DNA from 2 places in the Streptomyces sp. NPDC050485 genome. Region 1 is predicted to be linked to the other one. Evidence: riboswitches for the same ligand, from Rfam matches in the RefSeq annotation. Region 1 holds a riboswitch; the other holds the start of a gene.

Region 1 (15,483 bases):
TACCCGGTGGCGAGGTGGAGCGCGGCGCCGCCGTCGCCACCGAGCACCAGGCGGGCCAGCGGCTCCCGGCACAGATACCCGCCCACCGCGACGACGGGCGTGACCAGCGCCCACACCCCCCACCCGCCCCGCACGGCCGCCCGCACCCCACCCGGGTCCCCGGCCCCCCTGGCCCGCGCGACCAGCACGGTCGTCCCCGAACCGGCCATGAGGATGACCCCGAGCAGCACGTTCTCGACGTTGGTCGCGACGGCCACCGCGGCGACCGCGTCCCCGCCGAGCCGCGCCACCCAGACCATGTTGATGATTCCGGCGGTGACCCCGGCCAGGAGCTCGAAGTAGACCGGATACGCGAGCGCCACCAGCCGCCTGCGATGAGCAGTCGACCCCATGATCCATCCCCCCTCTTTTCGCTATACCTCGATTCGAGGTAGCTCGATAAGAGGTACCATGGCGCACGGCAACCGGACAAGACGAGGGGCGCGCATGCTGGAGCTGTCGATCCTGGGTTTTCTGTACGAGGAGCCCCTGCACGGCTACGAGCTCAAGGAGCGCATCAAGGGGCTCAGCGGGCACATCCGGCCGGTCAGTGACGGGGCGCTCTACCCGGCGATCACCCGGCTGGCGAAGGCGGGTCTTCTGGAGCAGCGCACCGAGCCGGGCAGCGGGGCCGCGCCTCGGCGCATCCTCTCGCTCACCGCTGCGGGCCGCGCCAATCTCCTGGAGCGGCTGCGGCACCCCAAGGACGTCGACATCACCGACGGCCAGCGGTTCTTCACCGTGCTCGCGTTTCTGCGGCACCTCCCCGACCCCGCCGAACAGGCCGCCGTCCTCAAGCGGCGGCAGGCGTTCCTGGAGACCCCGGCGAGCTTCTTCTACCGCGAGGGCCGGCCCGTCGCGGCCGAGGAGGTGCCGGACCTGTTCCGGCAGGGGATGCTGCGGATCGCGCGGGCCACGGCGGGCGAGGAGAAGGCGTGGCTCGCCGAGGCCGTCGACCAGCTGGGCCGGGCCTGATCAGGCCAGTTGGTCGCGGACGTACTCCCGCCACATGGTGGTGAACTCCCTTGGGGACAGGCCGAGTTCCTCGGCCATCGCCTTCTCCACCGCGCCCTCGCGGTGCGGCTGGTCGCCCACCTTCGCGTAGAAGCGGGCCAGGGTCGCCTCGCCCCAGTGGGCCGCGATCAGCCGACAGGCCAGCCAGCCGCCCTCGTACGCCCTGGCGAGCCGGTCCGCGCCGCCGTCGAAGCCGAAGTCGGCGTCGGTCGGCAGGTCGGCGGGCAGGTCGCCGGCGCGGACCGCCTGCTGGAGTTCGGGGGCGGCCTGCGGGGCCGTGCGGCCGGTGTCGCGGTAGCCGACCCAGTCCGCGTACCCCTCCGAGAGCCACATCGGGGTGGCGGGCGAGGTGTGCGCGCGGGTGGCGACATGGGTCGTCTCGTGGGTGAGGACGACCCGGCGGCCCACATCGCCGAGGACCGCGTACGCCTCCGGATTGACGATCACCCGGTCCGCGGGGGCGGCCGCGGCGCCGCCCGCCTCGCCGGTGGTCACCGCCGCGATCCCCCGGTAGGACGCGGCGGGCGCCCCGAGCAGCGCGGCCATCCCGTCGAGCGAGGCGGGTACGAGGACGACGACCCGGCCCGCCCACCGACCGGGCCAGGCGGCCGACACCTCGGGCACCGCCGCGTCCGCGGTGTCCGCGATCTCGTGCAGCCGCGCCGCGCCCTGGCCCACCCCGAGCACCAGGCTGCGCTTGCCGCGTACCGCGGTGACCCGGCCCTGCTGCCACAGCAGCTGGGCGGCGCCCTTGGCGGGCTGGTCCCCGGCGACGTACCAGCGGCCGCCCCGCTCGTCGAGGGTGAGGGTGCGGGCGGCGGTCACCGGGGCGGTGTCGTAGCCCTCGACCCGGTAGCGCAGGTCCACCCTCGCGGTGACCGTCCCGCTCTGCCGGTCCACCCCGTTGACCTGGTACGTCCACGCGGTCAGCGGCACCTGCGCGAGATTGCCGAACTCGGTGCGCTGGGCGGAGCGCAGCCCCGTCGCCGCCGGATCGACGGCCGCCAGATAGCCGCCCTCGTCGTGCTTGAGCACCGCCGCCGCCCGCCGGTCCAGGAGCTGCTGCACCTCGCCGACGGTGGCGTCGGGGGCCGGTCCGGGCGCCGAGCAGGCCGCGAGGAGCAGCAGCGCGGCGAGCCCGCATCCCGCCGCCCGCCCGCGCCGCACCCGTCGACCGCGTCCCTGACCTGCCACCCGCCGATCGTACGGTCAGACGCGGGTGATCGAGGAGATGGGCATCATCCCCACCGGGTCGTAGCGCACCGGCGCCCCGGGATACGGGGCGTGCACCACCTGGCCGTCGCCCATGTACATGGCGATGTGGCTGGCGTCGTGGCGGTACGTCACCAGGTCGCCCGGCCTCGCCTCGGAGAGCGGCACCTGCTGGCCCGCGTACCGCTGCGCCTGCGAGGTGCGCGGCAGGCCGACGCCGGCCTGCGCGTACGACCACTGCATCAGGCCCGAGCAGTCGAATCCGGCGGGCCCGTTGGCACCCCAGATGTACGGTCTGCCGATCGCCGCGCGGGCCGCCATGACGGCCGCGGCGGCCCGCTCGGAGGCGGGCGGCGCGTCGGACAGCTCGGGCAGTTCGGTGCGGCCCGAGCGGGAGGCGCGGTCGTAGGCGGCCCGGTCGTCGGCCGGCAGCGCGTTCAGCATCCGGCGCGCCTCGGCCAGCTTCGACTCCACGGTCCGCTTGTGCCGGGCGACCTCGCTGCGGCTGCGCTCCAGCTCGGCCAGTTTGCGGCCGGTGTCGGCCCGCTGCTGCGCGAGGTGGCGCTGCTCGCGCTGGAGCTTCTGGAGCGCGCCGGTCTGATGCTCGCTCAGCCGGTCGAGGGTGGCGGCCCGGTCGAGGTAGGTGTCGGGGTCGGAGGAGAGGAGCAGCGCGAGCGAGGGGTCGATGCCGCCGGAGCGGTACTGCGCGCCGGCGAGCGCGCCGAGCGCGCCCCGCATGCGGTTGATCCGCTCCTGGCCGCGCGCGACGGCGTCCTCGGCCTGCTTCACCTCGTCGCGCAGCCGGTCGGTCCGCTCGCCGGCCTTGTCGTACTGCTCGGTGGCCTGCTCGGCCTCCTGGAAGAGCCGGTCGACCTTGGCCTGCCCCGAGGCACCCGAGGGGTGCGGGTCGGCGCTCGCGGAAGGCGCCGCGAGGGCCGCCGCAGCCGTCGCGGCCGCCGCCGAAAGGACGGTGACGCGGGCGCTCTGGGTGAGGCCGGACGGCGAAGGCCGACGATGGGACGCCACGGATGCCGCACTCCCTTGCACTGCGTGCGGCCCCTGCCGCCCGGGTGGGCGGCGAGATCACCGGGAAACCGCTCGCCGGACAGTAACCGGGCGGATACCCGGCGGCCAACGACCCCGCTCCCCACGCACAGTGACGCCCCACCGGAGAACACAGGTCACCGGCGGGGCGTGGCGTCAGCCTGAGTTGCCGTGATTCGCCCGTTCGGGCGGTGTCGGCGGCTGACGGAGGGAAAGGCGGGTCAGCCTATGCGCACACCGAACTGGAACGGCATGTTGTCCATCGACTCGTAGCGCACGTACGCGCCGGGCTTCGGCGCGTGCAGCACCGTGTTGTTGCCGGCGTACAGGCCGATGTGGTGCAGGTCGCCGAAGAAGAGCACCAGGTCGCCGGGCTTGAGCTCGCTGCGGCCGATCTGGGTGCCCGCGGTGGCCTGTTCCTGCGAGGTGCGCGGCAGCTGGACGCCGGCCTGGCCGTAGGCGTAACCCGTCAGACCCGAGCAGTCGAAGGACGCCATGCCGGTCATGCCCCAGCCATACGGCTTGCCTATCTGGGACTCGGCCGCCTGCAAGGCGGCGGCGCCGACCTGCGAGGCGGGCACATCGTGGCCGAGGTTCGGGCGCGCGTCGGAGCGGTTGGCGCGCGCGTCGGCGGCGGCGAGCGACGCCTTCTCCTGCGCGGTCAGCGAGTTGAGCAGGGTCTGCGCGTCGCTGAGCTTGCCCTGGACTTCCTGCTTCTTGTCGCCGAGCACCTTGCGGGTGTCGGCGAGGTCCTTCAGCTTGTCCTGGGCCTCCTTGCGCTCCTGTGCGAGGGAGCGCTGCTTGCCCTGGATCTTCTGGAGCGCCTCGGTCTGAGTGGCGCTCAACTGGTCGAGCGAGGACGCCTTGTCCAGGAAGTCGTCCGGGTTGGAGGAGAGGAAGAGCTCCAGCGAGGGGTCGATGCCGCCGGAGCGGTACTGCGCCGAGGCCATCGAACCGAGGCCGGTGCGCAGGGTGTTGAGCTCCTGCTGGCCGCGGGCGACCTTGTCCTGGATCTGGCCGATCTGCTTCTCCAGCTGGCTCTGCTTCTCCTTGGCGTTGTTGAACGCCTCGGTCGCCTGCTCGGCCTCGCCGTAGAGCTTGTCGACCTTGCTCTTGACCTCGTCCTTGGAGGGCTTGGGGTCCGCCTGGGCGGCCTGCGAAGTGAGGGCGACGACGGCGGCGGCGGTCGCGCTGAGCACGGTCACGCGGGTGCGGTTCGCGGGCTTGGGACGACGGTGGGACCCCACGAAGGCGAGCTCCTTCTTCCTCAGCCGCCGAACTCTGCTGACTCGGCGGGACCTTCACGGACACCCCGAACGAGTGATCAACCGCATGAAGGTACGAGGCCCGACCCTAGTGACCATCCTGTGATCAGTTCAAATCCTGATGGCAAAAAATTCGGCCGCGGAGAGGATTCTTTACTGTCATCCCACGCGTAGTAGTTGGCACTTGACGGAGTGCTCAGCAGCGATCACCCGAATTCGGGCATTGAACACAGGAGTTACCAGAACACCCGGAATGCCTCAGACGCGGGACAGACGCTTCAGAAGCAGCAGGGAGGCGACCGGGCGCGCGCCCGCCTTCGCGACGCCGTCGGCGACTTCCCTGTCCGTCGAGACGACCACCACGGGCCGCCCCGAGGGCTCGGCGCGCACCAGCTGACGGATCAGCTCGTCCGCGGTCACCCCGGGCTTGGAGAACAGCACCCGTACGCCCCTGGGCGGTGCGAGCAGCACCGGAGCCGCCAGTTCCGCGCCGTCGAAGACGCAGGTGACCTCGGCGCCCGTCTGGGCGGCGAGCACCGAGAGCCCGCCGAGCAGCCGCAGCCGCTGCTTCTCCAACGGCATCGTGGGATAGCCGGTCTTGGTGACGTTGTAGCCGTCCACGAGCAGATGCACCTGGGGCAGCGCGAGAAGCTGGTCGAGCAGCGCCGGGTCGGTCTCGGAGAGCGCCCGGGCCGCGATGTCCTTGGGCGTCATGGTGCCCGGCGCGACCGCGTCCACCGTGTCGGCGGGGCGCACCGAGGCGGGCGGCAGGGCGAGTTCGCGCCGCAGGCCCTGGGCGCTCTCCAGGACGGTGTCGAGCAGCAGCCGCAGCCGCATGTCCTCGACGGAGCGCCCCTCGCGCACCGCGCGCCGGCTCGCCTCAAGACCCGCCTCGGCCTCGCTGAGCCGCGTCTTGAGCCGCCGGGTCTCGCTCTCGGCGGCGGTCACCTGGGCGGCCGCCTCGCCTCTGATGCCGTCGATCTCGGAGTGGGTCTTGCGCAGGGCGGCCTCACCGCGCTTCACATCGCTCTGGGCGCTGCGCAGCTTGCGCTGGAGCGTTTCGGCTTCCTTGCGTGCCGCGGCCAGTTCCGTCCGCAGCTGTTCGTTCTCGGACTTGATCTGGGCGCGCGCCTCGGCGAGTTCCTCGCGCAGCCGGTCCAGCTCGCGCCGGCCCTCCTCGTCGGCCCGCTCGGCGTCCGCCCGCTGGGCCTCCTCGCCGGCCGCGGCGACCAGCTTCACCCAGCCGGTGGGGCGCAGCACATAGGCGACGGCCGCCACGTCCACGGGGTCGGCGGCCGCGGGCGGCGAGCCCGCCTCGACGGCCCCCGCGAGCTCCGGCTGGGACTCCTTGAGCCGCTCGCCGATGCGCTGGCGGAACACCGGGTCGCTCTCCAGGGCGGCGGCCATCGCGTTGCCGGCGAACTTGGCGCGCCGGGTCGGGGTGAAACGGGCGTACTGCCGCAATTGTCCGGGCAGTTCGGCGATGGTCAGGCCGCCGAACGCCTCCGAGACGAAGGCGACGACCCGGCGCCGCACGCCCTCGGGCAGCGGGCGGTCGAGCACCTCGGCGGGGCCGTCACCGGCCGAAGCGGCCGGTTCAGCACCGCTTGCACGCTCCACAATCCGTCACCCCAACTGTCATCCGTACCGCTTGCGGAGCACTCCTCAGGAAACGCTCGCCGAGTCGGTACCCGGCCGGTCCACCAACTCGATCCGGTCCACCGCGTTGCACCACCGGCAGCGGACCGACTCGATGGTCTCACTGACCACCTCGCGTTCCTCCACCGTGGGCTCTCCGGCGAGGTCCAGATGGACGTACTCGACCACTTTCGACGAGCGGGTGACATCGAAACGGGTGAGGTTTCCGCAGAGCGTGCAGCGCCACCGGGTGTCGGCGGTCGGCTGGGGAACGGTGGTCATGTGGTGCCGTCCTCTTTCCACTTCCATGGTCCAGGATCTCGCGGTGCGCCGTCGAACTGCGGGAGTACTGCCCGTAACCCTACGGCCTACCCGCCGACCGCCGACACGGCGAGGCGGTCTGTACCGATAGCCCCTTTTGGGCCATTCTCTCCCCATGGTCAAGTGGCGGGGAGCGGCGATCGTCAAGGGTGCGGTGCGGGGCCCGACGGTGACGTACGGGCTGATCACCGCGTGCTGTCTGCTCTTCGTGGTCGGCCCGGCCTCCGGTCTCAACCCGGTCTACGGGACCGGCGACGCGATCCTCAGCGCCCAGAGCGGCTACTTCGCCCGCTGGGGCGTCATCCCCGGGCAACTCCTCACGGGCCGGCCGCACGCCCTGCTCACCCCGCTCACCGCCCTGTTCGTGCACGGCAGCTGGCTGCACCTGCTCGGCAACATGCTGTTCCTGTACGTCTTCGGCGCGATGACCGAGGAACGCCTGGGCCGGGTGGAGTTCGTCCTGTTCTACCTGGGGAGCGGCTATCTGGCCCTGTTCGCGTACGCGGCGGCACACGCCGACTCGGAGCAGACCCTGGTGGGGGCGTCCGGGGCCATCTCGGCCGTCCTCGGCGCCTTCCTCTGCCTCTTCCCCAGCGCCCGGGTGACCAGCATCTTCCCGTTCCTGCTGTTCCTGCCGCTGCGCTTTCCCGCCTGGATCGTCCTGGCCTTCTGGTTCGCCCTGCAGTGGCTGGCGATCCGCAGCCAGGCGGCCGGGCCCGGGGTGGCCTACCTCGCCCACCTCGTCGGCTTCGGCCTCGGCTTCCTCTACGCATGGGCCCGTTTCCGCCGGACGGATAGAGTGAAACGCCGAAAGCCCGTGAAGCCCGCGGGTGCGGCCGCCACCGAGGGAGAAAGCCAGCCGTGATCACCGCGATCGTGCTCATCAAGACCAGCGTGGACCGGATTCCCGAGATCGCGGAATCGATCGCGGCCCTCGAAAGCGTCAGCGAGGTGTACTCGGTGACGGGTACCTACGACCTGATCGCGCTGGTCAGGGTGGCCCGCCACGACGACCTGGCGGACATCATCCCCGGCAGCATCAGCAAGATCCCGGGCGTCGAGGCCACGGACACGCATGTGGCGTTCCGCACGTACTCCCAGCACGACCTGGAAGCAGCGTTCGCCATCGGCCTGGACTCCTGACCCACCCCCTCGGGGACTCCGCCCCCAAACCCCCTCGGGGCTCCGCCCCGGACCCCGCTCCTCAAACGCCGGAGGGGCTTGATTTTGCCCCCTGGCCCAGAAGCGTCCCGGCACTACACCGCCGGGACGCAGCGGCCGGCCTCCGTGCGGTACTGCCACTTCGCACCCTCGGTGACCAGCTCGCGCACCGCCCCGACGAAACGGGACACGTGCTCGTCCGGCGTCCCGGCCCCGAAGCTGACCCGGATCGCGTTCAGGGAGCGCTCGCCCGGCTCGGCCTCCGGGGCGCCGCACTCGCCCGGGTCCTGCGGGTCGCTCCCGAGCAGCGTGCGCACCAGCGGGTGGGCGCAGAAGAGCCCGTCCCGCACGCCGATCCCGTACTCCGCCGAGAGCGCCGCCGCGAAGTGCGAGCTGTTCCAGCCCTCGACGACGAACGAGATGACGCCGACCCGGGGCGCGTCGTCGCCGAAGAGCGAGAGGACCCTCACCTCCGGCACCGTCGCGAGCCCCTCGCGCACCTTCGCGATCAGCTGCCGCTCCCGCTCGACCAGCGAGTCGAAGCCCGCCTCGGTGAGCGCCTTGCAGGCGGAGGCGATGGAGTACACGCCGATGACGTTGGGCGAACCGGCCTCGTGGCGGGCGGCCGTCGTGTGCCACTCCACGTCCACGCCGCCGTCGCTGCGTCGAGCGACCTTCTTCGAGGCGCCGCCGCCCGCGAGGTACGGCTCGGAGTCCTGGAACCAGTCCGCGCGGCCGGCCAGCACGCCCGAGCCGAACGGCGCGTACAGCTTGTGCCCGGAGAAGGCGATCCAGTCGACGTCCAACTCCCGTACGGAGACGGGGTGGTGGGGCGCCAGCTGGGCGGCGTCGAGCACGATGCGGGCGCCGTGCGCGTGCGCTGCGGCGGCCAGTTCCTTCACCGGCCACAGCTCACCGGTGACGTTGGACGCGCCGGTGACGCAGACGAGCGCGGGGCCATAGGGGTCGCGGTCGGCCAGCGCGCGCTCCAGGGTCTCGACGGCCTGCTGCGGGGTGCGCGGCGCGTTCAGGTACGTCACGCGGGCGTCGCGCCACGGCAGCAGCGAGGCGTGGTGCTCGGTCTCGAAGACGAAGACCTGGCAGTCGGCCGGGAGCACCCGGGCGAGCAGGTTCAGCGAGTCCGTGGTGGAGCGGGTGAAGACGACCTGGTCGCCGGGGCGGCAGTCGAGGAACTCCGCCACCGTCGCCCGGCTGTTCTCGAACAGGTCGGTGGAGAGCTGCGAGAGGTAGCCGGCCCCGCGGTGCACGCTGCCGTAGTACGGGGCGTACGCGGCGACGTCGTCCCAGACCCGCTGCAGCGCGGGCGCGCTCGCCGCGTAGTCGAGGGCGGCGTAGGTCACCTCGCCGCCGGTGACCAGCGGCACGGTGACATCGCGGCCGAGCACCGGCAGCGGCGCGGCACAGCAGGGGTCGGCGGACTCGTCGGTGCGGGGGGCGGTGACGGAAGCGGTGGCGGCGGGGCGTGCGGACATGGCGGTATCTCCCGGCAGGAAAAGGCGAGTTGACTTCGGATCCCGGGTGCGACGGCGTGCCCCGGCCTCGCTGGAGGGGGGTCGACTGCCTTGCCGCGTACGGGTGTTGACCTCGAACACGCAGCCCGGAGAAGGACGGCGTGGAGGGTGGTGAAGAAAGGGGCGGTACGCCCTATCGCATTCGCTTGCTCACGAGACTGCTCCCTTGAGGACCAGGACCCCAGGGCTGTGACATCCGATGATGTCCAGGGGTCCGCGCTTGCCGTAGGCCTTGCTGCCTACGACCTGGTCTTCACCCGGGGCACCCCGCCACGGACGGAGGGTTGCCGGACAGCGAGCCGGGGCCTAAATCGCTGTCACTCATGACCTTGAACAGCATCCTGCCACAGGTCCCGACGTGCGCAAGGCGCAGTCCGCGATCTGGACTGCGCCCTGCGTCACAGGATGTACGGCTCAGGCGTTGCTGGCCGCGACCCACCGCTCCAGGACGCTCCGGGCGGCTCCCGAGTCGATGGACTCGGCGGCCCGGGCCATCGCGGCCCCGATCTGCGCCGCGAGCGGCCCTTCGCCCGGTTCGAGGGCGACAAGCGCGGCCGCCGCGTTCAGCAGCACCGCATCCCGCACCGGCCCCCGCTCGCCCGTGAGCAGCCGGCGGACGACCTCCGCGTTGTACGAGGGGTCCCCGCCGCGCAGCGCCTCGATGGGCGCGATCTCGATGCCGACGTCGCGCGGGTCGAAGCTCTCCTCGCGGACCGCGCCGTCGCGCACCACCCACACCCGGGAGGTGGCGGTGGTGGTGAGCTCGTCGAGGCCGTCGTCACCGCGGAAGACCAGCGCGGACGAGCCGCGCTCGGCGAGCACGCCCGCCACGATGGGCGCCATCCGCGCGTCGGCGACACCGGTCGCCTGGGCCCGTACCCTCGCCGGATTGGTCAGCGGGCCCAGGACGTTGAACGTGGTGCGGATGCCCAACTCCTTGCGGGCGGCGGCCACATACCGCAGCGCGGGGTGGAACTTCACCGCGAAGCACATGGTGATCCCGGCCTCCTCGGCCACCTCCACCACCCGCTTCGGCGACAGGTTCAGATTGACGCCGAGCTTCTCCAGGACGTCGGAGGCGCCGCTGGAGGAGGAGGCCGCGCGGTTGCCGTGCTTGACGACCTTGGCGCCGCTGCCGGCGACCACGATCGCCGACATGGTGGAGATGTTGACGGTCTTGGCGCCGTCGCCGCCGGTGCCGACGATGTCGACGCTCGGGCCCGGCACCTCGATCAGGTTGGCGTGCGCGTACATGGTGCGTACCAGACCGGTGATCTCGGCGACCGTCTCGCCCTTGGCGCGCAGCGCGACCATGAAGCCCGCGATCTGGGCGTTCGTCGCCTCGCCGCGCATGATCTTGTCCATCGCCCAGGCGGTCGCGTCCGCGCTCTGGTCGGCGCCGCTCAGCAGCGAGTCCAGGACACCCGGCCAGGAGTAGGCCGCCACGGTGTCGCCTCCGGTGGGGGTAACAGCGCTCATGCTCGCTCCTGGTGGTCAAAAGGACGGGATACCGCCCGCCAGCCTATCGAGAGGCGCGGGGCGGTCCGCGTCCGTGCCCGCAGTGCGGACGCGGAAAAGACTCCGGCCCGGCCCCCGTGATGGGGCCGGGCCGGAGCCTCGGTTGTGGCGACCGTCAGGTCAAGCAGGGATCAGTGGTGGCCGTGGCCGCTCGTGATCTCCTCGTACTCCGCGGCCGTCGGCTTGGGGATCTGGCTTCCCTCGCCGTAGTAGCCCTTGCTGAGCTTGGCGCGGAGCTTCTGCGTCCGCGACACCTTGCGGGCGACACCGTTCTCGTCGACCGTCGGGCCGATCTCGGCCGGCTTGTACTGCTCGTGCGCGGTGAGCTTGTAGCGCGCACCGGCGTCCAGCGGCTCGTGGACCTCAATGAACTCACCGTGCGGCAGCCGCTTGATAATGCCGGACTCGCGCCCGTGCAGCACCTTCTCGGCGTCGCGCCGCTGCAGACCCAGGCAGATCCGCTTGGTGGCGACGAACGCCAGGACCGGTGCGACGAAGAACGCGATCCGGACGAACCAGGTGATGACGTTGATCGACAGGTGGAAGTGGGTCGCCCAGAGGTCGTTTCCACCACCCATGAGCAGCACCATGTACCAAGTGATCCAGGCGACGCCGAACGCGGTGCGCGTCGGGGCGTTGCGCGGCCGGTCCGCGATGTGGTGCTCACGCTTGTCGCCGGTGACCCAGGACTCGATGAACGGGTAGACCGCGATGGTCGCGAGGACCAGCGGGAAGATCATCAGCGGGATGAACACACCCAGGACGAGCGTGTGGCCCCAGAGGTTGATCTCCCAGCCCGGCATGACACGGATCAGGCCTTCGGAGAAGCCCATGTACCAGTCGGGCTGCGCACCGGTGGACACCTGGTCCGGACGGTAGGGGCCGATCGCCCAGATCGGGTTGATCGTGGCGATCGCCGCGATGGCCGCGATGACACCGAAGACCAGGAAGAAGAAGCCTCCGGCCTTGGCCATGTACACCGGGAGCAGCGGCATGCCGACGACGTTCTTGTTCGTACGTCCCGGACCCGCGAACTGGGTGTGCTTGTGGTAGAAGACCAGGATCAGGTGAGCCACCATCAGGCCGAGCATGATGCCCGGCAGCAGCAGGATGTGGATCGAGTAGAACCGGGCCACGAAGTCCCCGCCGGGGAACTCGCCGCCGAAGAGGAAGAACGAGATGTACGTGCCGACCACCGGCATGGAGAGGATCGCGCCCTCCATGAAGCGGACACCGGTGCCGGAGAGCAGGTCGTCCGGGAGCGAGTAACCGGTGAAGCCGGTGAACATGCCCAGGACGAACAGCAGGAAGCCGAACAGCCAGTTGACCTCACGCGGCTTGCGGAACGCGCCCGTGAAGAACACGCGCATCATGTGCACGAACATGCCGGCGAGGAAGATCAGCGCCGCCCAGTGGTGGATCTGCCGGATCAGCAGACCACCGCGCACATCGAAGCTGATGTGCATGGTCGAGTTGAACGCCTCGGACATGCTCATGCCCTGCAGCGGCACGTACGAGCCGTCGTAGACGACCTCGTTCATGCTCGGGTGGAAGAACAGCGTCAGATACACACCCGTGAGGATGATGATGATGAAGCTGTACATGCAGATCTCGCCGAGCATGAAGGACCAGTGGTCCGGGAAGATCTTGCGCATGTTGGCCTTGGCCAGGGAGTAGATCCCGAGCCGGCCGTCCGCCCAGTCCGCGATCCGCTCACCGGCGGGCGCTTCGCGCCGTGCGTCTGTCGTGGTGCTCATCCGCGCTCCCAGAAGGCAGGACCGACGGGCTCTTCGAAGTCGCCGAGCGCTTCGAGGTATCCCTCGTCATTCACACCGATCCGCAGCTGCGGAAGGGCGTGACCGGCCGGGCCGAAGATGACGCGGGCGCCGTCGGAGAGGTCGAAGGTGGACTGGTGGCACGGGCAGAGCACGTGGTGCGTCTGCTGCTCGTACAGGGAGATCGGGCAGCCGACGTGGGTGCAGATCTTCGAGTACGCGACGATGCCCTGGTGCGACCATTCGAGCTCGCGCTTGTCCTTGATGTCCTCCGGCTTGATCCGGACGAGCATCAGGGCGGCCTTGGCGATCTGCGTCTGGAAGTCGTGCGCGCTCTCCTCCAGGCCCTCGGGCTTGGCGAAGGTGAGCGAACCGACCGTCAGGTCCTCGGGACGCAGCGGCTCGTTGGTGTTCATGTTGATCAGGGCCTTGCCCTTGGACCACATGGTGTGCCGCAGCTTGTCCTCGGGCAGCGTGCCCAGGTCGCGCAGGAGCATCACACCGGAGAGCGGCACCATGGCCAGCGCGCCGAACATGGTGTTGCGGATCAGCTTGCGTCGGCCGAAGCCGGACTCGGCCGCGCCTTGCTTGAAGTCGGCCAGTACCTGCGCCTTGACCTCCGGCGGGGCCGCGATCTCGTGACGCTCGGCCGGCATCTCGACATCCGACATCAGGGTGCGGGCCCAGTGGACCGCGCCCGCGCCGATGCAGAACAGCGCGACGCCCAGGGTCAGACCCAGGGAGAAGTTCAGCGCGCTGACGTGCCCGAACGGGAAGATGTAGATGATCTTGTCGGACGGGAACGTCACGTACGAGGCGATGAAGGCGACCGTCGCGACCATCGACAGGAGGAACATGAACGCGACCGCGCGCTCGGAGCGCTTGGCCGCCCGCTCGTCGATGTCCTGGATGCGCGGCTTGTGGGCCGGCAGTCCCGGGTCGGCGAACGGGTCGTCCGCCCGCTCTACCGCGCCGTGCGCGGTGGCCTGCGCTTCGGGCAGGTTCTCGGAATTCTCTTGGCTACTCATGACTTCTTGGCCTTAGCGGTGTGGGCCGCGACCCAGATGGCTACTGCGATGAGGGCACCCAGACCGAAGATCCAGCCGAACAGACCCTCGCTGACCGGACCGAGCCCGCCCAGCTTGAGCCCGCCCGGGCTCGGGGTCTGGTCACTGTTGACCGCGTGCAGGTAGGAGATGATGTCCTGCTTCTGCTTCTGCGGCATCGTCGTGTCCGGGAAGGACGGCATGTTCTGCGGGCCGGTCTGCATGGCCTCGTAGATGTGCTTGGGGTCCACGTCCGCCAGGCTGGGGGCGAACTTGCCGTTGGTCAGGGCACCGCCCTCACCCGTGACGTTGTGGCACTGGGCGCAGTTGGTGCGGAACAGCTCGCCACCCTTGGCGATGTCCGCACCGTTCGGGTTGTACTGCTCCTTGGTCGGCGCGATGGGGCCGGCGCCGAGCGAAGCGACGTACGCCGCGAGCTGGTCGATCTCGCTCTGCGAGTAGATGACCTTCTTCTTCGGCACCTGCGCGCCGGGCTGCTGCGCCGGCATGCGGCCGGTGCCGACCTGGAAGTCCACGGCGGCCGAGCCGACGCCGACCAGGGACGGGCCGTCAGTGGTGCCCTGACCGCCGGTTCCGTGGCAGCTGGCGCAGCCGACGGAGTAGAGCTTCTTGCCCTCGTCGATGGCGAGGGACTGGGCGGTTTCGTCAGCCTGCGCCTTGCCCGCGGGCGCGAACGTGGCGTACAGCCCCCCGGTGGCCGCCAGCGCGAGGAGTAGGACGACGACCGCCGCCAGCGGATGGCGTCGTCGTGCGGAGAGCTTTTTCACGGATTACCCCGGTGTCAGGATCTTCTGCGTCGATGCTGGATGTGGTGCGGACCTACGGGCCCGGATTACTGGATCAGGTAGATCGTGGCGAAGAGGCCGATCCAGACGACATCGACGAAGTGCCAGTAGTAGGACACGACGATGGCGGCTGTCGCCTGCTCGTGGGTGAACCTCTTGGCCGCGTACGTCCTGCCGAGAACCAGCAGGAAGGCGATCAGACCGCCCGTCACATGCAGTCCGTGGAAGCCCGTGGTCAGGTAGAACACCGAGCCGTACGGGTCCGAGGACAGCGAGAGGCCGTCCTTCTTCACCAGCTCGGTGTACTCGAAGACCTGGCCGCCGATGAAGATCGCACCCATCACGAACGTGATGATGAACCAGGTGCGGAGCTTCTTCACATCGCCCCGCTCCGCGGCGAAGACGCCGAGCTGGCAGGTGAGGGAGGAGAGCACCAGGATCGTGGTGTTGGTCGCCGAGAACGGAAGGTTCAGGGCCGAGGCCTTCTCTGACCAATGCGCGGCACCCGTTACCGATCGCAGAGTGAAGTACATCGCGAAGAGGGCCGCGAAGAACATCAGCTCGGAACTCAACCAGATGATGGTTCCGACGCTGGTGAGGTTCGGCCGATTGACCGACGGGTGCGCGTGCCCGGTTTCTACTGTCGTTGCTGTCGCCACGACCGACATTATGTCGGTCGCTTATCCCGCCCTCACTCCGGGGGGTGCCGTTCGGTGTGTCAGCGCCGTATGCAGGGCCCGTACGGCCCATCGAAGGGCCGTCCGAACCGGTGTTGACGGGCAGTCGGACGGAGTAGCATCCGCGCATCGGTTCATGAGCCAACGCCGGCGAAAACGCCGGACCTTCGGAGGATCCATGCAGTCGAGCGCCACCGTTCTGGTCTACAGCGACGACGCGAACACCCGGGCTCAGGTACGGCTCGCGGCCGGGCGCAGGCCCGCGTCGGACCTGCCGCCGGTCGAGTACCTGGAGTGCGCGACGCTGCCGGCGGTCCTCAAGGAGCTGGACCGCGGCGGTATCGACGTCTGCGTCCTGGACGGCGAGGCGGTCCCCGCGGGCGGTATGGGCGTGTGCCGGCAGCTCAAGGACGAGATCTTCCAGTGCCCTCCGGT
Region 2 (15,483 bases), on a different contig from region 1:
CGGCGTCGACCCGGGGCTGTTCACCGAGACGTTCTGGGCCGCCCTGCATGGCCTGGCGACCCTGACCCGGGCGGGACGGCTGCCCACAGGGGACGCCGAGCGGAGAGCCGAACTACTGGTGGACCGGCTCGCCGTGGTCTGACGCGTCGTACGGCCGAGCAGCAGGGGTCTTCGGGCCTGGCTGTCCGCCTGCGGCTCCCGGTCACCATCGCCCCGGAACTCGGGCGGAAGTAGCTCAGCGCGGGAAGCCGCCCGTGTCGAGCGCCGAGAGGAACGGTTCGGGGAAGGCGACGGTCCTGCCGAACGGCACCGGATCGTCGTGCTTGTACACCCCGCCCTCCGGCTCCGTGAACAGCGTCGCCATGGGCCCGCGTGCGTCGAACCGATCGATGAGCAGATACGCGGGGACCGGCGCATGGGCGTATGCCCACAGCTTCTTGGTCCGGTCGTCCTTCGCATTGCTCTTCGAGGCGATCTCCACGACCAGCAGTGTGTCGGCGCCGTCGACGGGCAGCGGGTCCTCACCCGCGTCGGCTGCCCGCTGCGCCAGCTCCGCCCGCTCGAAAACGACCAGGTCGGGAACGTATAGCTTGCCCAGGCTCGCAATGTGCACACCGAGTGTCTGATACAGCCCGTAGCCGTCGGGCAGGCACCTGTACAGCCACTGCGACACCAGGTCGGCGATGAGATTGTGGCCGCTGCTGGGGGGTGGAACCACGATGATCCGGCCCTCGTCGATTTCGGCCCGCCAACCGTCGGGCACGTCCATGTCCTGCCAGGCCTTAAGCAGGCGTCCCCACTGGGAGCCGCCTTCCACCACTTCAGCGGTCACCGCGGACCTCCCGATCTCGGCCTCACACGACATGAACGTACCGGCGCTCATCGGGCCCGGCGCCCACATTCCTCAGCGTCCCACGATCGTGTGAGCGATGCAGCAACCCGGCGCCGGACCACGGCAACCTCCCTCTCCGATTCACCTCCCGCACCCCCTCACGTAGTCCCCAGCACCGCCGCCAGCCGCAGCGCCATGTCCAGGTTGCAGCGGCCCAGGTCCACCAGCGGGAACAGCACCTCCCCCGCGCACGTCAGCGGGTCGATCCGCAGTGACGGCAGCACCACCCCGGCCCGCGCCAGGCCCTCCCGCAGTTGCTCCACGGCCACCTCCACCGCTCGGACCCGCTCCATAGCCGTCAGCGCCATCTCTCTTGTCCTCCCGCACACCGAGTGTTCTACTTCCCTCACCCAGCGTGGCCGACTCCCGCTAGCCTGACTACCGACGGCAACCCAACAGCCCCGCATGTCCAAGGGAGTTGCCCATGTCAAGCCCCAAGAACCTCGACCCCTCCTCCTCTCCCCGCGCCCTCCTCGGCGCCGAACTCCGCTTCGCCCGCGAGAGATCCGGACTCACTCAGGAAGAACTCGGCCAGCCCCTCTTCGTCTCCGGCTCCTTCATCGGCCAACTCGAATCCGGCACCCGCCGCATGCACCTCGAATACGCCCGCCAGATCGACCAAATCCTGGGCACCGAGAGCTTCTTCACCCGCAACTGCGTCGCCGCCGCCAAGTCCAAGTACCCCGACCACTTCGCCGAAGCGGCGGAGGCCGAAGCCGTCGCCGTCACCATTCGGGAGTACGCGCCTCTTCTCATCCCGGGTTTGCTTCAGACTGAGACGTATGCGCGGGCCGTGTTCCGCGCCTACCAACCCACAGCCCCGGACACCGTCATCGATGAGCTGGTGGCGGCTCGGCTGGAGCGGGCACAGCTCCTCAGTGATCCAACAACCCCCCTGTTGTGGGTGGTAATTGACGAGGCTGTACTGAGGAGAGTGGTTGGCGGCTCTGCTGTGATGGCTGAGGCGTTGGCCCACGTGGCGGCACTGGGATCCCAGCACCGCGTCATCGTGCAAGTCCTGCCTTTCGACGCGGGCGCGCACATGGCCTTGGAAGGCTCACTCAAGCTCATGGCCTTCGAGGACGCTCCCCCTCTTGCCTATCTCCAGGGCCTGGGGACCGGACGCTTGCAGGACGACCCGGCCACCGTCGCCCAGTACGAACTGACCTACGATCTACTGGGGGCCAGCGCACTGTCACCTCAACAATCCCTGGCCCTGATCAAATCAGTGGCGGAGGATTACGCCCATGAGGATCAGCCCTGAGTACGACCTGAGCAAAGCCACTTGGCACAAGTCCAGTTACAGCGGCGGCAGTGGAGGCGACTGCCTTGAGATAGCCCGCTGGCAGAAGTCCAGTTACAGCGGGGGCGACGGAGGCAACTGCCTCGAAGTTGGCCGCTGGCGCAAGTCCACCTACAGCGGGGGCGACGGTGGCGACTGCCTCGAAGTCGCGGACGACTTCGCCCACATCATCCCCGTACGCGACTCCAAGGCCGCCCCCGGCGGCCCGACGCTCGTGTTCCGAGCCGCAGCGTGGTCGGCCTTCATCGCCGACGTAAAGGGATCCAACATGGCGGGCTGAACTCCCCGTTCGCCGAGGACGAGCCGGTCGCCGTCATACGGTGGCCGGCTCGTCGCGCATGTCCCGAAGCTCAAGCAGTGAGCCCCGAGCCGTGCTTGAAAAGGAATGGGCGGAGGGCCTCAACCCGCCCTCCCTCCCTGCCAGTTGGGCGCACGCGTTGAAGAATTCGCACTTTCCGCGTTCGACTTGCCACGGAGGGTGACGACCCTCTAGCGTCCCAGACAGCAAACAGCCCCCGTCAGGTGCGGGAACACCTCCGGGGGCTTGACCGCAAGATCGAAACGACCGATCCGGCGGTTTGACCACCACGATCAAAGGCCGATCTGATGGCTGACAGCCACTTTAGTGCCGTGCCCTCCACCGCGCACGCAGACCCGCATCCCATGGCCAATCCGGGCTACGGAAAGCGTTCGACACCCGGCCAACCGGACCGCACGAACAACGACTTCGCGCACCTTCCGCCCCGCGAGGCAGCCATCGCCGCGTACGTCGACCGGCTCCCGGAAGGCGCGGACATCTCCGTGAAGACGCTGGCCAAGGTGCTGCCATACGGCCAGTGCGCCTTGCGTACCGCTCTTCAGTACCTCGTGGGCGCGGGCCACCTGCGCCGGGGGCGCGAACATCTGCTCGGCTCGGACAGCGCGCGATGGGTGACCCGCACCTGGTTCTCGCGCACGGCGCGGGACGACGCATGGTGGGCGGAATTCACCCGAGGGGGTGTCGAGGACACGGCCCCGTCGCCGCCGCCCCCGCCTCCCTCTGCCCTCGCTCCCTCCCTCTCCCCCGCTCCCACTGTTGCTCAACCGGCCACCCGCAGCCGGGCGTTCATACTGCTGGCCGCGCTGGGGCGTACCGCACCGGCGCTTTCCCTCTCGGCGAGGGACTGTTCGGACCTGGAACCGCTGGCGGCCGCTTGGTTCGAGCGCGGCGCGACGGAACAGGACGTACTGCGTGCCCTGACCGCCGGTCTCCCGACCCCGGTCTACAGTGCCGCCGCCATCACCCGGACCCGCCTCATCGGCAAGCTACCGCCGGAACCACCGCCCCCGCGTCCGGCCCTGCGCGTTCTGGAGTGTGCGAAGTGCGGCGCCCCTGGACGCCCAGAGGCTCTGCCGGGCGGTGAGTGCGCCTCCTGCCGAGGCGAACCACGCCTACCCCGCGCCGCTCTCCCGTCCGACAGGGTCCGCGCCCATGCTGCCGAAGCCCGCGCGGCAGCGACCCGACGACCCGAGAGGGCTCCCACAGGGCTGTCTACTTGGTGGACTTCAGCGTGATCTCGCCGTTGCTGGTGGTCAGGTCCAGGTGGTGCGCGGCGGACGGGTTGTCCGCGATGCCGATGTTCTTGCCGCCCCTGTGGGTCTGGGCGGAGACCCGGTACGGGCCGGACGGGGCGGTGACGCTGATGCTGCCGTTGGACGTCTGCGCGCGGACGTCTTGGGCGATCGCCGGGGTGATGGAGATCGAGCCGTTGGAGGTCTGCGCCTTGATGCCCGTGCCCTTCAGGCCGCCGGCCTTGATCGAGCCGTTGGTGGTGTGGACGTCGACGGGTCCGTTCGCCCCGTCCACGATGATCTCCCCGTCGCTGGTGGACACCTTCACCTCGCCCACCGCCGACAGCTTCATGCCGCCCGCCTTGGCCGAGCCGGTCACCGGGATCCCGGCCGGGACGTCGACCGTGTAGTCCACCGAGCAGTGCGAGCCGCAGTCGTTGAGCACCAGAACGCCGTTCTCGACGCGATACGTCGAGCCCTCCGGCTTCGTACCGCGGTACGTGACCTCACGGTGCAGGGACACCTTGGCGAGGCCTTCCTTGCCCCGGAGCCGTACGCCCCCGGACTTGGTGTCGATGCGTACCGAGGTGATCTTCTGCGAGACCTTGCTGTCGTCCTTGAACACCTTGTCGTTCACGACGTCGCACGCGCCCAGCGCGCCGACCGCGAGCGCGGTGAGGGTCACGGCCGCGATGGAGCGGATCCGCAGCTGTGTGGTACGCATGAAAGTCCCCCGGGTGTCGGTCAGTTGGGGCGGTTCGGGCTGCTGCCGCCGTTGATCACCAACGTAACCGGGTCCGAAGGCTCCCGCCATGAACCCAGCACCCCTACTGCCCTTCCACTTTTCCGTACCCCCTGGGGTCGGAAAAGCCGAAGGGCGGCACCCCCTTGATGGGGATACCGCCCTCGGCGTACAGCTTCGTACCGCTTGTACTGCTGTGCCGCTTTATGGAGCTACTGATCCGTGAGGGATCAGAAGTCCATGTCACCGCCCGGCATGCCGCCCGGAGCGCCCGCAGAGGCCTTCTCCGGCTTGTCGGCGATGACGGCCTCGGTGGTGAGGAAGAGCGCCGCGATGGAGGCGGCGTTCTGCAGCGCGGAGCGCGTGACCTTCGCCGGGTCGATGATGCCCTCGGCGATCATGTCGACGTACTCGCCCGTGGCGGCGTTCAGACCGTGGCCGACGGCCAGGTTGCGCACCTTCTCCACGACGACGCCGCCCTCAAGACCACCGTTGACGGCGATCTGCTTCAGCGGGGCCTCCAGGGCGAGCCTCACGGCGTTGGCGCCGGTCGCCTCGTCACCCTCCAGGTCCAGCTTCTCGAAGACCGAGGAAGCCTGGAGCAGAGCCACGCCACCACCGGCGACGATGCCCTCCTCGACGGCCGCCTTCGCGTTGCGAACGGCGTCCTCGATGCGGTGCTTGCGCTCCTTGAGCTCGACCTCGGTCGCGGCACCGGCCTTGATGACCGCAACACCGCCGGCGAGCTTCGCCAGGCGCTCCTGCAGCTTCTCGCGGTCGTAGTCCGAGTCGCTGTTCTCGATCTCGGCGCGGATCTGGTTGACGCGGCCCTGGACCTGCTCGCTGTCACCGGAACCGTCGACGATCGTCGTCTCGTCCTTGGTGATGACGACCTTGCGGGCGCGGCCGAGCAGGTCGAGACCGGCGTTCTCCAGCTTGAGGCCGACCTCCTCGGAGATGACCGTGCCGCCCGTGAGGATGGCGATGTCACCGAGCATGGCCTTGCGGCGGTCGCCGAAGCCCGGAGCCTTGACGGCGACGGACTTGAAGGTGCCGCGGATCTTGTTGACGACCAGGGTCGACAGGGCCTCGCCCTCGACGTCCTCGGCGATGATCAGCAGCGGCTTGCCGGACTGCATGACCTTCTCAAGGAGCGGCAGCAGGTCCTTGACCGAGCTGATCTTCGAGTTGACGATCAGGATGTACGGGTCGTCGAGCGACGCCTCCATACGCTCCATGTCGGTGGCGAAGTACGCCGAGATGTAGCCCTTGTCGAAGCGCATGCCCTCGGTGAGCTCAAGCTCAAGACCGAAGGTCTGCGACTCCTCGACGGTGATGACGCCTTCCTTGCCGACCTTGTCCATCGCCTCGGCGATGAGCTCGCCGATCTGGGTGTCGGCGGCGGAGATGGAGGCGGTGGAGGCGATCTGCTCCTTGGTCTCCACGTCCTTGGCCTGCTCAAGCAGGGCGCCGGAGACGGCCTCGACGGCCTTCTCGATGCCGCGCTTGAGGGCCATCGGGTTGGCGCCGGCGGCCACGTTGCGCAGACCCTCGCGCACCAGGGCCTGGGCCAGGACGGTCGCGGTGGTCGTACCGTCACCGGCGACGTCGTCCGTCTTCTTGGCGACTTCCTTGACCAGCTCGGCGCCGATCTTCTCGAACGGGTCCTCGAGCTCGATCTCCTTGGCGATGGAAACACCATCGTTGGTGATCGTGGGGGCGCCCCACTTCTTCTCGAGGACGACGTTGCGGCCCTTGGGGCCAAGGGTGACCTTGACGGCGTCGGCGAGCTGGTTCATCCCGCGCTCGAGACCGCGCCGTGCCTCCTCGTCGAACGCGATGATCTTGGCCATGTGAAGTGGTCCTCCCGGACAGGGGTGGCGTTCTTCGTGGACCGTGCCGGTGCCCGCGACGGACGGCCTGCAGCCCTTGTGGTTCCTTGCCCCACCCGGCCTGCGGGCCTCACTGACCCGATCCAAGTTCTGTCACTCTCACTGGGAGAGTGCTAACGCCAATGATTAGCACTCGGCCCCTGCGAGTGCAAGCGAGTCTCTTGAACCCGGGTCCTCTGTCGGCCTCCCTCGGCTGCGACCCGGCACCGGCGGGGGCTCCGCCCCCACGCCCCGGCTCCTCAAACTCCGGAGGGGCTTCGGGGAATACGCCTGCGGACCGTGCGTGGCTGGTCGCGCAGTTCCCCGCGCCCCTGAAGGGGCAGCCCCCTGGGACGGAGGAACGCGTGAGGGGGGCCACCCTTTTGGGCAGCCCCCCTCATGCGTGAGTGCGTCGGTGGTCGATCGCGCCGAGATCAGACGGCGAGCTTGACCATGTCCGCCTGCGGACCCTTCTGGCCCTGCGAGATCTCGAACTCGACTCGCTGACCTTCTTCAAGGGTGCGGTAGCCGTCCATCTGGATCGCGCTGTAGTGGACGAAAACATCCGCACCACCGTCGACCGCGATGAAGCCGTACCCCTTCTCCGCGTTGAACCACTTGACGGTGCCCTGAGCCATGCCTAACTCCCCTATTACTGGCCCTTGCACGGGACCGCACTTCGCGGACCCGGGTCAGACCTCCACCCTCCGACAGGAGAGGGTGTGCGCCGGAACGCGTCGACCGCGGCTGAATGTATCTGCCCAACTGCCCTCTGCAACAGGTCAATCGGACGAGAATTCCGGGCACACTCGGAGAGCGGAATGCCATGAATTCAACATTCCGGGGCAAGTCGGGCCGGGCAAAGTGCACTTAAGGAGCAAATGGCTCGCACACTTTGACCCCATGTTGTCGCGTTCTCATATGCACTTGGCACACGAAGCGAAGGGGCCTTCCCAACTGTACCGCGATCAACCATGCAGAATTGCCCCCTCCGCTTCTCGTGCGGAGAGGGCAATTCGGGGGAAACGCGCGACGGATCAGCCTCCGGCGACGGCCGGGATGATCGAGACTCCGGCGCCCTCGGGCGTGGCGGTCTGAAGGCCCTGCTCGAAGCGCACGTCGTCGTCGTTGACGTACACGTTGACGAAGCGGCGCAGCTTGCCCTGGTCGTCCAGGACGCGCGCGGCGATCCCGGTGTGCTTCTTCTCCAGGTCGGCGATGACCTCGGCGAGGGTCCCGCCCTCGGCCGGCACCTCGGCCTGACCGCCGGTGTAGGTGCGGAGAATCGTGGGGATGCGGACGTTCACGCTCATGGTTCGGTGCTCCTAGTCGTTCGGCAGTGGCTCAGTGGGCGAGGCCCGCGTCGCGGAACGCGTCCAGGCTCGGGCGGATCGTCGCGGTCGGGCCGGTGGTCGGGGCCACGGCGTCGAGCGTCTTGAGGCCGTCACCCGTGTTGAGAACAACCGTAGTGAGGGACGGGTCGATGAGACCGGCCTCGATGAGCTTCTTCGTGACGCCCACCGTCACCCCGCCCGCCGTCTCCGCGAAAATGCCCTCGGTGCGGGCGAGCAGCTTGATGGCGTCGACGATCTGCTCGTCGTTGACGTCCTCCACCGCGCCGCCGGTGCGGCGGGCGATGTCCAGGACGTACGGGCCGTCCGCCGGGTTGCCGATCGCCAGGGACTTGGCGATGGTGTCGGGCTTCTGGGGGCGTACGACGTCGTGGCCGGCCTTGAAGGCGGTCGACACCGGCGAGCAGCCCTCGGCCTGCGCGCCGAAGATCTTGTACGGCTTGTCCTCGACCAGGCCGAGCTTGATGAGCTCCTGAAGTCCCTTGTCGATCTTGGTGAGTTGGGAGCCCGAGGCGATCGGGATGACCAGCTGGTCCGGCAGCCGCCAGCCGAGCTGCTCGCAGATCTCGTACGCCAGCGTCTTGGAACCCTCGCCGTAGTACGGGCGCAGGTTGACGTTGACGAAGCCCCAGCCCTCGCCGAGCGGGTCGCCGATGAGCTCGGAGCAGAAGCGGTTGACGTCGTCGTAGTTGCCCTCGATGCCGACGAGCTCGCCGCCGTACACCGCGGCCATGACGACCTTGCCCTGCTCCAGGTCGTGCGGGATGAACACGCAGGAGCGGAATCCGGCCCGCGCGGCGGCGGCGCCGACTGCGCCCGCGAGGTTTCCGGTGGAGGAGCAGGAGAGCGTGGTGAAGCCGAAGGCGCGGGCGGCCTCCAGGGCCTGGGCGACGACGCGGTCCTTGAAGGAGTGCGTCGGGTTGCCGGAGTCGTCCTTGACGAACAGCTTGCCGGGCTCGACGCCCAGCTCGCGCGCCAGGTTCTCGGCCTTGACGAGCTTGGTGAAGCCGGGGTTCAGGTTCGGCTTGTCGGCCACGTCGGCGGGGACGGGGAGCAGCGGGGCGTAGCGCCAGATGTTCTCGGGGCCGGCCTCGATCCGCTTGCGCAGCGCCTCGGGGTCGCCGAGCGGCAGGTCATAAGCCACTTCGAGCGGTCCGAAACACAGTTCGCAGGCGAAGATCGGGCCAAGTTCGAAGCGCTGGCCGCACTCGCGGCAGGAAAGCCCGGACGCCGGACCGAGATCAACAGAGGTATCGACCGAAGTGTCGACAGAGGTGCGGCTTTCAACAGTCTGTGCAGACATGGAGGGGAGGCCCTTTCTCCTCATCTTCCTCATGGCGAACGTCGCCATGAGACGGATTTGGCACCTTCCCTAGCCGGTGGCCTCGTTGTCTTGATCGACGAGAACCGACTGGAGGGTTGCCGGGGCTTCAACGGGCCGTTTCCCTCTGCCCCTCTGGATGAGCGGTATTCGATTGTCAGCGTGGTGACGACCCCCGACATGCGACGGTCATCCGCGTTGTTCAAGACTGTAACCGAAGCCCTGGACGGTTGAGATAGCCGTCCGAACCGCGAGATGGATCACATGAGGAGGCCGGGGACCGTGCTGGAAGAGGTGGAACGCTGGCTGAGCAGGCGTTCCTGGTCCGCGGCCGAGCGGCCGCTGGACCGGATCATGGCCGCGAAGCACAAGGGCGGAGCCACCGTCAGCGTCGTCCTGCCCGCCCTTGACGAGGAAGCTACGGTCGGTGACATCGTCGGCGCGATCCGCCGCACCCTGATGACCGGGCAGACGCCGCTCGTGGACGAGCTGGTCGTGATCGACTCCGGCTCCACCGACCGTACGGCCGAGGTCGCGGCGGCGGCCGGCGCGCGGGTCGTGCACCGGGACGCGATCCTGCCGCGGATACCGGCGCTGCCCGGCAAGGGCGAGGTGCTGTGGCGCTCGCTCCTGGTGACCAGCGGCGACATCGTGTGCTTCATCGACGCCGACCTGAAGGACTTCGACCCGGCGTTCGTGTCCGGGATCGTCGGGCCGCTCCTCACCGACCCGGACGTGGACTTCGTCAAGGCGATGTACGACCGCCCGCTCGGCGAGGCGGCCGGTCAGGGCGGCCGGGTCACCGAGCTGGTGGCGCGCCCGCTGCTCAACCTGCACTGGCCCCAACTGGCGGGATTCGTCCAGCCGTTGGGCGGAGAGTACGCGGCCCGGCGCTCGCTCCTGGAACGGCTGCCGTTCCCCGTCGGGTACGGAGTGGAGCTCGCCCTGCTGGTCGACGCGCTGCACACGGTGGGCCTCGACGCGCTGGCGCAGGTCGATGTCGGGGTACGCAAGCACCGCCACCAGGACGGCCAAGCGCTCGGCCGGATGGCCGCCGCGATCTACCGCACCGCCCAGCTCCGCCTGTCCCGGGGCCATCTCGTGCGCCCCGAGCTGACCCAGTTCGAGCGGGGCGAGCACGGCTTCGTACCGCGCACGTACGCCGTGGACACCGAGGAGCGGCCGCCGATGCGGGACATCGAGGAGTACCCGCTCCACCGCGCCGCGTAGGGGCCGGGAAGGACGGCCGGATACCGCCCCCCGGGCCGGGCGTACGCGTGTTTGGGCGATTGCGCGGCGGGCTAGGTTCCGCTCATGGTCTCCGCGCACGCCACCCCCAAGGTCCAGGTACTCGTCGCGTCCAACCGCGGCCCCGTCTCGTACGTCCTCAAGGAGGACGGTTCGCTGGAGTCGAAGCGGGGCGGGGGCGGGCTCGTCTCCGGGCTCAGCGCGATCGGCGACGAGGTGGAGTCGCTGTGGGTGTGCGCGGCGCTCGGGGACGGCGACCGCGAGGCAGTGCGGCGGGGCGTGGGTGAACAAGGTGTCCGGATGCTGGACATCGACCCGGAGGTGTTCGCCCAGGCGTACAACGGCATCGCGAACTCGGTGCTGTGGTTCGTCCACCACATGCTGTACCAGACGCCGCTGGAGCCGGTCTTCGACGCGGAGTTCCGGCGGCAGTGGGCTTCGTACGAGGCGTACAACCGGGCGTTCGCCGAGGCGCTGGCGGCGGCGGCCGGGGACGGGGCGCGGGTCCTGGTGCAGGACTACCACCTGGCGCTGGTGCCGGGGATGCTCCGCGAGCTCCGCCCCGACCTGCGGATCGGGCATTTCTCGCACACGCCGTGGGCGCCGGTGGACTACTTCCGGATGCTGCCGGACGACATCGCGGGGCAGCTGGTGCGGGGGATGCTCGGCGCGGACCGGCTGGGGTTCCTCACCCGGCGGTGGGCGGGCGCGTTCATGAACACGGTGACGGCCACGCTCCCTGCCGAGACGGATGCGTTCATTCCGTCCGGCGAGGGGCAGCGGACGGAGGCGTTCGTTCCGTCCGGCGAGGGGCGGCACTGGATCCGGCACACCGTGCCCGGCCGGGCGCCGCACGAGACGGACATCGCGGTGTACCCGCTGGGCGCGGACGGAGACTTCCTGCGGCGGCGCTCGCGCGAGGCGGACGTGGCGCAGCGGATGGCGGCGCTGCGCGAGCAGATCGGGGCGGGCCGCAGGACGATCGTGCGGGTCGACCGCACCGAGCTGTCCAAGAACATCGTGCGGGGGCTGCACGCGTACCGGCATCTGCTGGATGCGCACCCCGAGTGGCGGGAGCGGGTCGTGCACGTCGCCTTCGCGTATCCCTCGCGGCAGGACCTCGCGGTGTACCGGGACTACACGGCGGAGGTCGCGCGGGTGGCCGCCGACATCAACTCGGCGTACGGGACGGCAAGTTGGACCCCCGTCGTGCTGCACGTCCAGGACGACTTCGCGCGTTCGCTCGCCGCGTACCGGCTCGCGGACGTCGCCCTGGTGAACCCCATCCGGGACGGCATGAACCTCGTCGCGAAGGAGGTGCCGGTGGTGTCGGACGCGGGGTGCGTGCTGGTGCTGTCGCGGGAGGCGGGGGCGTGTGCGGAGCTCGGGGAGGACGCGCTGGTCGTGAACCCGTACGACGTGACGGGGACGGCTGCCGCGTTGCACTCGGCGCTGTCCATGGGGGACGGGGAGCGGGGGGAGCGGACGAAGCGGCTCGCTGCGGCGGGGACGGCGGTGTCGCCCCGGCGGTGGTTCCTGGAGCAGCTGGAGGCGCTGGCAGCAGGATGAGCCACCGGGCTCCCCGGCTACATATGGGTGGCCAGAGTCCGCAGGAACGTCGTTACCGACGCCGGGCCGTTCAGCAACAGGTCGGCCCTGTCGGAGAGTTCGGGGACTATCGTGTCGGCGGCCACCAGCACGCCCGGGGTTCCGTCCGAGCGGAGCTTTTCCACGGCGGCGAAGGCGGGGAGGTCGCCCAGGTCGTCGCCCGCGTACAGGACGGACTCGGCGCCGACCTCTCGCAGGTACGCGGCCAGCGCCACCCCCTTGTCCATGCCGGGGGGCCTCAACTCCAGTACCAGGCGGCCTGGTTCGAGGACCAGGCCGTGGCGGGTCGCGAGGTCGGCCAGGGGTTCGCGGAGGGCCTCGTAGGCGGCCTCGGGGTCCTGGGCCCGGCGGGTGTGGACCGCTACGGCCTGGCCCTTCTCCTCCACCCAGGTGCCGCGCCAGGCGCCGTGGGAGTCGAGGACCCCGGGGAGTTCGGCGCGGGCGGCGGCCACGCCGGGGTGGGGGGCGGGGGTGTGGACGGTGCCGGTGACCGCGTCCCAGCGTTCGGCGCCGTAGTGGCCGAGGACCACGAGGTGCTCCAGGCCGGGTACGCCCGCGAAGCCGCCGTAGCGGACCGCGACCCCGGCCGGCCGGCCGGTGACCACGGCGACGGAGGCCACGTGGGGGGCCAGCGCGGTGAGCGCCGGAACGGCGTCGGGGTGGGCGCGGGCCTGTTCCGGGTCGGCGACGATCTCGGCGAGCGTGCCGTCGAAGTCGAGCGCGATGACGGCCCGCTCCGGCCGCGCGACGATCGCGGCGAGCCCGTCGCGGCCGGACTGGGTGGCGGGGGTCGGCAAGGGGTGCGATTGGCTGCCCATGCGCCCGACCCTATCGGGGTGCGGGCCGCTGGGGGCGGGTGCACGTATGGCGCAACGGGGCGCGCCCCTCAGCGGCGGTTCCGCTGCTCGTCCCGGACCCTGCGGAGGCGGTTGACCGTGACCGGGTCGTGGGCGAGGGCGCGGGTGTCGTCGAGGAGGGCGTTGAGCAACTGGTAGTAGCGGGTGGGCGAGATGCCGAGCTCCTCGCGGATGGCTCGTTCCTTGGCACCCGGGGTGGGCCAGGACCGCCCCTCCATGCGGAGCACGGCCTGCGCGCGGTCGTCCAACTCACTCATACCGCCCACCGTATCCGGGGCCGGTCGGCAAAAATCAAGCCTCTCATGGGGGTCCCCCTGGCCCTTTAGGCCTTGGGGGAGTTTGAGGAGCGGGGGTCCGGGGGCGGAGCCCCCGGGGGGTTTGGGGCGGAGCCCCAAGGAACCCAGGGTTATTCCGCGTTCTCCGCGTCCGTCGCCACCTTCGCGATGTCCTGAAGTACCGACTTCGGCGAGCCGCCCGGCGTAACCGCCGCGCCGATCTTCTTCTTCACCGTCTCGCTCACCTTCGGCCACGACGTCTTGCCCACCGGAGGCAGCACGGACGTCGGCAGGGCGGCCAGGAACGGCTTGAGGTCCTTGTACTTGGCGTCCGCCGACTGTGCCGTCGACGCCGACACCGTGGAGGGCAGCAGGTCGTACTGGTCGGCGAAGTTCAGCACGTTCTGGTCGGAGAACGTGAAGTCGAGGAACTTCCCGATCTGCGCCCGGTGCCCGCTCTGCTTGAAGCCCATGATCCAGTCGGCGACGCCCATCGCCGCCTTGGCCGGGCCGTTCGGCCCGGGCAGCGGGACCATGCCGAACTTGATGCCCTTCTTCTTGGCCTGCTCCATCAGCGAGGGGTGGCCGTTGAGCATGCCCACCTCACCCTTGGCGAACGCGTCGAACGCGGCCTGCCGGTTGAGCTTGGCGGGGGCGACCGGACCGGTCAGCTCGGGCTCGACCAGGTTGGTCTTCAGCCAGTCGAAGGTCTGGACGTTCTCGGGCGAGTCGATGTCGTACCCGTCGACCGAGTTCGTGTAGCCGCCGTTGCCGCTGAGCATCCACATCATGGTCTCGGCCTGCGACTCCTCGCTGCCGAGCGGCAGCGCGAAGGGGGTCTTCACACCCTTGGCCTTGAGCGCCTTGGCGTCGGACGCTATTTCGGCCCAGGTCGTCGGCGCCTTGATGTGCGCCTCGTCGAACAGCGTCTGGTTGTAGAAGAGCAGCCGGGTGGAGGCCACGAACGGCATGCCGTACGCGACGCGCTTGACCTGGCCCGCGTCCGCGAGCGACGACAGGAAGTCGGCCTGCACGGGGATGGAGAGCAGCTGGTCGACGCTGTAGAGCTTGCCGGTCGCCGCGTAGTCCGAGTACGCGCCGATCTGCGCGATGTCGGGGGCGTGGCCCGCCTTCACCATCTCGGCGACCTTGGCATCGACCACGTCCCAGGAGAAGATCGACACGTCTATCTTGATGCCGGGATTCTTCTTCTCGAAGTCTGCGACGACCTTGTCCCAGTACGTCTTCGTACTGCCGCCGCCTGCGATGTCGTAGTCCGCCGCCACCAGCTTGAGGGTGACGCTGCCGGATCCGCTCTGCCCGCCGCACCCCGAGAGCACTGCCGTCATGCCGAATGCGGCCACTGCCGCGGTCAAGCCCAAGAAGCGCCGCTGCACGCGCTATCCCACCCTCGTTGTGATCCTGGCGGATCCAGTCGGTCCCCCGTGACGTCCTGTTGTGAGCTGCGATTTTCCCTCATACGGGGGCATGAGGTCTACACCAGTCGCATATCGCTTCCGCAACGCCCGGTGCAAGAGTACATTGGAGAAATTTGAGCGGGGAAAGCGCTTTCTACTCCATCCGGCGAGTGGACTAGACCTTTAGTGGGTGTTGGCGCGAGACTGTCCCCCGTGAGACACGTCATCGCCCTGGATGTGGGCGGCACCGGGATGAAGGCCGCCCTGGTCGGGGTGGACGGCACGCTGCTCCACGAGGCGCGCAGGCCCACCGGCAGGGAGCGCGGGCCCGACGCCGTCGTCGAGTCGATCCTCGCGTTCGCCGCCGATCTGCGGGCGTACGGGGAGGAGCACTTCGGCGAAAGCGCCGTCGCGGCCGGGGTCGCCGTGCCCGGCATCGTCGACGCCGAGAACGGGATCGCCGCGTACGCGGCCAACCTGGGCTGGCGCGACGTACCCATGCGCCGGCTGCTCAGCGAGCGGCTGCGGGGCGTGCCGGTCGCGCTCGGCCACGATGTGCGCACCGGCGGCCTCGCCGAGGGCCGGATCGGCGCGGGCAAGGGCGCCGACCGCTTCCTGTTCGTGCCGCTCGGCACCGGGATCGCGGGCGCCATCGGCATCGACGGCCGGGTCGAGCCGGGCGCGCACGGCTTCGCCGGGGAGATCGGCCACATCGTCGTACGCCCCGGAGGCATCGCCTGCCCCTGCGGCCAGCGGGGCTGTCTGGAGCGCCTGGCCTCCGCCTCCGCGGTGACGCTGGCCTGGGCTCGGGCGAGCGGCGATCCGGACGCGGACGCCGCCGACTGCGCCAAGGCCGTCGAGTCCGGCGACCCGCGGGCGATCGCCGTGTGGCAGAACGCGGTCGACGCGCTCGCCGATGGCCTGGTCACCGCGCTCACCCTGCTCGACCCCCGCACGCTGATCATCGGTGGCGGACTCGCCGAAGCCGGGGAAACCTTGTTCGTACCGCTCCGGGCCGCCGTCGAGGAGCGCGTGACGTTCCAGA

What was found. A riboswitch is a leader RNA that binds a small molecule or an ion and turns the genes downstream of it on or off. The one in region 1 is predicted to bind S-adenosylmethionine.
Positions count from the first base shown of each region.
Region 2: it holds a riboswitch for S-adenosylmethionine, as region 1 does, so the genes downstream of both, thrC (threonine synthase) here and ACIBK6_RS08410 (aminotransferase class V-fold PLP-dependent enzyme) in region 1, are expected to answer to the same signal.

Region 1 is NZ_JBITHR010000003.1:386,180-401,662, forward strand. Features, by position in the region: gene ACIBK6_RS08365 (MATE family efflux transporter) at 1-392, opposite strand, end outside; gene ACIBK6_RS08370 (PadR family transcriptional regulator) at 487-1,014, shown strand; gene ACIBK6_RS08375 (hypothetical protein) at 1,015-2,247, opposite strand; gene ACIBK6_RS08380 (NlpC/P60 family protein) at 2,263-3,291, opposite strand; gene ACIBK6_RS08385 (NlpC/P60 family protein) at 3,531-4,556, opposite strand; gene ACIBK6_RS08390 (NYN domain-containing protein) at 4,833-6,194, opposite strand; gene ACIBK6_RS08395 (hypothetical protein) at 6,240-6,494, opposite strand; gene ACIBK6_RS08400 (rhomboid family intramembrane serine protease) at 6,649-7,398, shown strand; gene ACIBK6_RS08405 (Lrp/AsnC family transcriptional regulator) at 7,395-7,676, shown strand; gene ACIBK6_RS08410 (aminotransferase class V-fold PLP-dependent enzyme) at 7,790-9,187, opposite strand; SAM riboswitch class IV at 9,438-9,555, opposite strand; gene trpD (anthranilate phosphoribosyltransferase) at 9,641-10,705, opposite strand; gene ACIBK6_RS08420 (cytochrome bc complex cytochrome b subunit) at 10,876-12,501, opposite strand; gene ACIBK6_RS08425 (Rieske 2Fe-2S domain-containing protein) at 12,498-13,547, opposite strand; gene ACIBK6_RS08430 (c-type cytochrome) at 13,544-14,353, opposite strand; gene ACIBK6_RS08435 (heme-copper oxidase subunit III) at 14,419-15,039, opposite strand; gene ACIBK6_RS08440 (hypothetical protein) at 15,227-15,483, shown strand, end outside.
Region 2 is NZ_JBITHR010000010.1:158,595-174,077, forward strand. Features, by position in the region: gene ACIBK6_RS21660 (TetR/AcrR family transcriptional regulator) at 1-142, shown strand, start outside; gene ACIBK6_RS21665 (Uma2 family endonuclease) at 236-832, opposite strand; gene ACIBK6_RS21670 (hypothetical protein) at 991-1,200, opposite strand; gene ACIBK6_RS21675 (Scr1 family TA system antitoxin-like transcriptional regulator) at 1,317-2,156, shown strand; gene ACIBK6_RS21680 (DUF397 domain-containing protein) at 2,140-2,475, shown strand; gene ACIBK6_RS21685 (hypothetical protein) at 2,802-3,749, shown strand; gene ACIBK6_RS21690 (DUF4097 family beta strand repeat-containing protein) at 3,727-4,470, opposite strand; gene groL (chaperonin GroEL) at 4,719-6,341, opposite strand; gene ACIBK6_RS21700 (cold-shock protein) at 6,794-6,997, opposite strand; gene ACIBK6_RS21705 (MoaD/ThiS family protein) at 7,397-7,672, opposite strand; gene thrC (threonine synthase) at 7,704-9,014, opposite strand; SAM riboswitch class I at 9,032-9,178, opposite strand; gene ACIBK6_RS21715 (glucosyl-3-phosphoglycerate synthase) at 9,315-10,262, shown strand; gene ACIBK6_RS21720 (trehalose-6-phosphate synthase) at 10,347-11,849, shown strand; gene otsB (trehalose-phosphatase) at 11,867-12,706, opposite strand; gene ACIBK6_RS21730 (DUF3263 domain-containing protein) at 12,775-13,002, opposite strand; gene ACIBK6_RS21735 (extracellular solute-binding protein) at 13,152-14,369, opposite strand; gene ACIBK6_RS21740 (ROK family protein) at 14,652-15,483, shown strand, end outside.